Regions from separate parts of the Tenacibaculum ascidiaceicola genome, predicted to be linked through region 2. Evidence: riboswitches for the same ligand, from Rfam matches in the RefSeq annotation. Region 2 holds a riboswitch; the other holds the start of a gene.
The links. Region 2 has a riboswitch for cobalamin ahead of metE (5-methyltetrahydropteroyltriglutamate--homocysteine S-methyltransferase). Riboswitches for the same ligand answer to the same signal wherever they lie in the genome.
Positions count from the first base shown of each region.

Region 1: another riboswitch for cobalamin. It lies ahead of VBY68_RS03670 (TonB-dependent receptor domain-containing protein); the one in region 2 lies ahead of metE (5-methyltetrahydropteroyltriglutamate--homocysteine S-methyltransferase).

Region 1 is NZ_JAZKJP010000004.1:377,252-380,619, reverse strand. Features, by position in the region: gene VBY68_RS03680 (bifunctional adenosylcobinamide kinase/adenosylcobinamide-phosphate guanylyltransferase) at 1-296, opposite strand, end outside; gene VBY68_RS03675 (ABC transporter substrate-binding protein) at 398-1,336, shown strand; cobalamin riboswitch at 1,346-1,539, shown strand; gene VBY68_RS03670 (TonB-dependent receptor domain-containing protein) at 1,571-3,368, shown strand, end outside.
Region 2 is NZ_JAZKJP010000005.1:451,791-455,158, reverse strand. Features, by position in the region: gene metE (5-methyltetrahydropteroyltriglutamate--homocysteine S-methyltransferase) at 1-2,118, opposite strand, end outside; cobalamin riboswitch at 2,306-2,492, opposite strand; gene VBY68_RS06530 (DJ-1/PfpI family protein) at 2,602-3,357, opposite strand; gene VBY68_RS06525 (NAD(P)/FAD-dependent oxidoreductase) at 3,364-3,368, opposite strand, start outside.

The sequences.
Region 1 (3,368 bases), on a different contig from region 2:
AGTGCTTTTTCAATATCATATTTTGTGTCTACAAAGAAGTTCGTTAGCCATAGTGTAACACAATCGATAACCACAGTTTGTTTTTCAGAAATTACTTTACTTAACCATTTTTCTTCTTCAACAGTGGTCCAACGTTCATCTCTATCAGAAATATGTCTGTCAACTCGTTGTTGAAAATCTTCATCCCAAATACGAGAAGTTGCTAGGTAAATAGGGGTTTCAGATAAAGATTCTGCTAGTTTTTGTGCATAGCTACTTTTACCTGAGCGTTCACCTCCTGAGATATAATATATCATGAAATCGCATTTTATTTTGACACAAAGATTGGAAAGATTTTTAATAAAAAACAAATTAAAATAGAGAACTGTTTATTTTTGCTGAACCAAAACTACGAATTATGACAGTATCTTCTTTTATGCCAGCAGTAACTCAAATGATTTATGATATGGGGTTACAAGATTATTTAAACGGAATTACTTTTGAGTGTCCTGAAGTGGCTTTAAAAGAAAAAGAAGTGGCTGTTCGATATAAGTTGGAAGGAAAAGTGCTAACGAGTAAAGAAATAACAGCCATTTTTTCAAAAACAAAGGCAGAAGGAAAAACCTTGTATTATGTAGATGAACCTGTTTTAGAAAGTATAGCACCCGATATTGTTTTTACACAAGATGTGTGTGATGTTTGTCAAATAGATACGGAGTCTGTGGCAAAATCGGCTTATAAACTACCCAAAGTTCCAGAATTAATTTCTATCACACCAAACTCTTTAGAAGACGTTTTTGATAATGCATTAACCATTGCAAAAGCTATGAAGCAGGAAGAAGTAGGAGAGGCGTATGTGAAGGGATTAAAAAAACGTATTTATGACATTGTAGATGTGCAACGTGAACATAAAATACAGTCTAAAAGTGTAATGCTGTTAGAGTGGATTGATCCGTTGTTTAATTGCGGACACTGGATTCCTCATCAAATAGGATATGCTGGTGGAATCGATTTATTGTCGCATCCATCAGGAGATAGCATCGTTATTTCTTGGGATAAAATTGTAAAGTATGACCCGGAGGTGTTAATTATTGCTCCTTGTGGATATGGAATCGATAGAACACTAGAAGACATGAAGTTTTTAGAAGAAAGAGAAGAATGGAAGTCTTTGAGAGCTGTAAAAAACAAACAAGTATACATTGCTGACTTCGCGATGTTTACACAATCTTCTGCGGGTACTTTAGTAGAAGGAGTGGAATGTTTAGCAAAAATGATTCATCCAGATTATTATACACTACCAGAGAACTTAAAAACAAAATTCGCAAAATATCATGATTTGATGGTTGCTAATTTATAAGAATACTATACATTTGCCGTGATTTTTGGTTTTTCTTTAATCATCTATTAAAGAAAATTAAAAGGGAATTCGGTGCAAAACCGAAGCTGTTCCCGCAACTGTAAGCTATTAAGCTTGTAACAATTACTCAAACCACTGTTTTTTAATGGGAAGGTATGTTACAAGACGCAAGCCAGGAGACCTGCCAATTATTATAATTTAATTAAAACTTTCGGGATAAAAGTTTGGTAGTATATGGCTAAAAAAGTAATTACATTTTTTTCTTTTTTTTATGTGGTTGTTCTGGTAGGGCAAAACGATACAATTTCTTATCGATTGGATGAAGTAATCATCAATGCTACAAAAAAATTAAAAGAAAACTCTATAGGTCAACATGTGGTTAGTCTTTCAGATTCTGTGTTGACTCGAAACATTGAATCTTTTACTGATTTAATAAGATATAATTCATCAATTTATTTAAAGGAGTACGGAAAAGGAGGAACAAGTTCTGTAAGCTTTAGAGGCACAAGTGCTTCCAATACAGCTGTTGTATGGAATGGAATAAACATTAATTCTATAAACAATGGTCAAACAGGCTTTAATTCTTTAACAGTAAGCCTAAATGACGCGATTGATGTAAGAAAAGGAGGAGGAAGTATAGAATACGGTTCAGGAGCCATAGGAGGAACGGTGCATTTAAATGATGTTTTAAATTATACAGAAAGGTTTGGTGTAAAAAATCAATTTGTAATTACAGGGGGAAGTTATAATACATTCAATTCAATTTTTAAGTCAAAAATCTCCAATTCAAAGTATAGTATAGGTGTAGGAGTTTCTAGAAACTCTTCAGAAAATGATTTTAAATTGTTTGATACAGAGTATAGGAATACTAATGGAGCTTATGAAAACTATGGAATTAATTTAGGTTTTGGATATAAATTCAATAATCAATCTGAATTAAAGTTTTATAGTACAAGCTTTTCTGGTGAGCGTCATTTCTCAGGAACATTACCTAATCCAACATCTGCAAGAGAAAAATATATAGACTCTAACCAGAGAAACTTATTGGTGTATGGTGTTGAAAAGGGTAGGATAGGACATGAAGTCAAGTTAGCATATTTAACACAGAAGTATCAATACTTTTCTAATAAGTTTTCTGATAATTTTAATTATGGAAAATCTAGAAGAATTATAGCGTCTTACAACCTGAATTATAAACTTCCTAGAATTAAAGCAAAGATTTCGTCTTTTTCAGAGTATGAATCTGCTTTTGGTAGTACAGATGTAATTAAAGAGAAAAATAGAAAACAATTTTCTCAGTACCTTGTTTATACACAAGAGATACATAAAAATGTTTCCTTTAATGTTAAGTTAAGAAAGGATTTTAATTCAGATTATAAGGTTCCGTTTGTTTATGCTGCAGGGATAAAAGCAACTCCTATTTCAAAATGGTATGTAAGAGTCAACGGATCTAAAAATTATAGAGTACCAACATATAATGACTTGTTTTGGCCAGGACAAGGAAATGAAAATTTGATTCCAGAAACATCTATTCAAGGTGAGGTAGGATTAGGATACTCAAATAAAGGTTTAAACATTGATGTAGGGGCTTATTTGATTAATACAGACGATAAGATAGTCTGGACACCTTCTGGTGATTCAAGCAGACCTGGTGTTTGGGTTCCCATCAATTTAAATGAAACCCAGAATAAAGGTATAGAGGCTAGTTTAAGTTATAAAATTGATTTAGGAGAATATAAATTTAATGCAAGTTCTAATTATTCTTATGCTTTAGCCAAAGATAGTGAGACAGATAAGTATTTAACTTTTGTACCTAAACATTTATTAAATAGTAATTTATCGGTAAACTATAAAAAAGCCAATCTTTTCGTTCAGTCACTTTTTAATGGAGAAGTGTATACTACAGAAGACAATTCTGATGATTTTATTGTTCCTAGTTTTTTTATAGTTAATGTAGGAGCAGAATATAAATTATATCAGAAGAAACAAAATGAGCTATTATTAGGAGTCAAAATAAATAATCTATTAGGAG
Region 2 (3,368 bases):
TGAATGAATGTCATAAACTCCTGGGCCAATTTCATTTGGATATTTAAAATCAGCAAAAGCATTTAACAACTCCATTTGAGAGCGTGAACATTCAATTGTTATCACATCAGCATCCATATCAGCGATGTTTTGAATGATGTCGTTAAACTCAGAATAGCACATGTGCGTGTGTATTTGTGTAGCATCATCTACACCACATGATGAAATTTTAAAAGCTTCAACAGCCCATTTTAGATAATTTTCCCAGCCCGATTTTCGTAGAGGGAGTCCTTCTCTTATAGCAGGTTCATCAATTTGAATAATTCGGATACCTGCTTTTTCAAGGTCAGCAACTTCATCGCGAATAGCCAATGCAATTTGTTTACACGTAACTGAGCGAGGTTGATCATCTCGCACAAATGACCATTGTAAAATAGTAACAGGCCCAGTTAGCATTCCTTTAACCCATTTGTCAGTTAAAGATTGAGCGTACTGTGACCAATAAACAGTCATTGGATGAGGTCGGTAAACATCTCCATAAATAATAGGAGGTTTTACACAACGACTACCATAACTCTGAACCCAACCTTTTTGAGTAAAGCTTACCCCAGCAAGTTGTTCGCCAAAATACTCTACCATGTCGTTTCGTTCATATTCACCATGAACTAATACGTCAAGACCTATTTTTTCTTGCCATTGAATGGTTTTTTGAGTTTCCTTTTTAAGTAAGTATTTATACTCCTCACTACTTAAATTTCCTTTTTTATACTGAGCTCTCCAGCTTCTTACCTCTTTGGTTTGAGGGAATGAACCAATAGTTGTGGTAGGGAATAATGGTAAGTTCAACACTTTTTCTTGAGCCTTTTTACGAACTGAAAACTCATTTTTTCTTTGAGAATCAAATTCAGTAACGGCATCAACACGCTGTTTTACATCATTATGGTGAATTAATGTTGAGGATTTTCTACTAGCTATAGCTTTTTTGTTTTCTTCAAAAGCGTTTAAAACAGGTTCATCACTCGTACTTTGAGATAACTTTTTTAACAAGCTTACCTCTGTAAGTTTTTGTTTTGCGAAAGCAAACCACTCTTTAATTTGATTGTCTAAAGATGTTTCTAAATCTAAATCACATGGAGCATGTAATAAGGAACAAGAAGGAGCTATAAAAACTCTGTCAGAACCTAATTTATCAGTAGCTTTTTGGATAAGTTGCAACGATTTTTCAAAATCATTTTTCCAAATATTTCTACCATCTACAATACCTAATGATAAAGTTTTATCTTCAGGAAGCGTGTTCAATACATCATCTAATTGTTCTTCACAACGAACTAAATCGATGTGTAGAGTATCTATAGGAAGTGTATTAGCTAATGAGAGATTGTCTTTTAAACCTTCAAAGTAAGTAGTAACTATAAACTTTAGTTTAGGGAATTTTTTTCTAATCTCATTATATATAAATTGATATGTTTCTTTGGCTTTTTCACTTAAGTCTAACGCTAAAAAAGGTTCGTCAAACTGAACCCATTCAGCACCTTGTGCTTGAAGTTCTTGTAAAATTTCAATATAAACAGGAAGTAGTTTTGAAGCTAAATCTAATTTATCAAAACCTTCCTCTTTTTCTTTACCTAAAAGGAGGTAACTAACTAAACCGATAATTACAGGTTTGGCATTAATACCTGCTTGTTTAGCTCCAACAAATTCATTAATAATTTTGTTAGAAAATAGCTCGAATTCTTGATTTTTATAAAACTCTGGAACGATATAATGGTAGTTTGTGTCAAACCATTTAGTCATTTCCATAGCAGTGATATCAAGTTCATCCTTCTGATACCCTCTTGCCATGGCAAAATAAAGATCAAGTTCAGAGTTTGAAATTTTTAAAGCTACTTCATTGTAACGTTTAGGAATAGCGCCAACAGTAAGTGTCATATCTAACACCTGATCGTAATAAGAAAAATCATTACAAGGAATAAGGTCTATACCTGCTTCTTGTTGTGTTTTCCAATTTTGTTGACAAATGTTTCTTCCTGTTTCAAGAAGTTCTTGTAAACTAGTTTTGCCCGACCAATATTGCTCGCAGGCTTTTTTGAGTTCTCTGTTGCTACCTATACGCGGATAGCCAAGAATGTGCGTTTGCATTTTCTTTTAAACTTTTATAATTAAACATTAATTTTAAAAGCTCTTTTAGATGCTTCGCAATACTAAAAAACGATGTGATGTTTGAGGAGAAATAATGACATACCAAAAAAGCACAGCATTTCATAAGTGAAAGTGTGCGTTAAAATATATCATCGGTATGACCCAAAAGCTTCAAATCGCGAAAGCATTGTCAATATCCGAATAGGCAGGTCTCCTGACTTATAACAGTTTTTATCATCCTTCCCGCTTTTGGCAGTGGATATACTAGGATAAAAACCTTTAGTGTGTTACTTACAGTTGCGCGACAGTTCGTGATTTTCACACGATTCCCTATTAATCTACAGCTAAGTAAAACCTTTCCGGTTGATGAAGTATGTAAAGAACTTATCGAGGTAAATGTATGTATTATTTTTTAAGAATAGAGAATAAAAAAAGCATCAGTATACTGATGCTTCTTGAGTTTTAACAAGATTTTAAATTTTGTTATTTTTCCCAGTTTTTAAGTTGATCCAGATATAAGTAGCTTTCAATAAATTTTCTATGTTCAGTATTTGTCATGATTTCGAGTAGTTCTAAAGCTGAAATATAACTTGCTAAATTTCCGTTTGAAGATAAAAATTTACCATCTTTAATAAAAGTTACCAAGCTGTCGTTTTGAACTTTTAAATTAGGGTAATCTTTTTGAAGCTGTTCACCACCACCAATCCATGTTACAATTTTATGGCCATCAGCTATACCAGATTTACCAATTAAATTAGCTCCAGCACAATTACTAACAGTGTATTTGGTTTCTTGATTTTTTGATTTTATAAAATCTATAACTTTAGCATTGTGTACTTGTGCATACATATCGTAAGCACTTGGTACAAATAAAGCTGTTAATTTAGGACAATTATCAAAAGTGTAGTCAGGAACAAAATGCATTCCTTCTTCGGTGGTAATTGGTTTTGTTGTTTCAGCTATAGTAACTACATTAAAAAGTTGTTTACCATCTTTGTCTACTTTTCCAAATACATCTGACGTTGCTATAACTTCTCCTTGTAAAACTCCGTTAAACATTAAAAGTCCTATAGTTGGTAAATCAGGGTTAAATGGTTTTAGGTGTTTAGTTAGTGTATCAGATGGAGATATAACTTGTTCAACTTCCTCAGTTTTTTTGTTGGTTTTCGATTTCTTAGAATTACAGCTGATAGCAATAATTACAAATATCAGCATTGTTATAAAGCTAATTTTTTTCATGTTTTTTTATT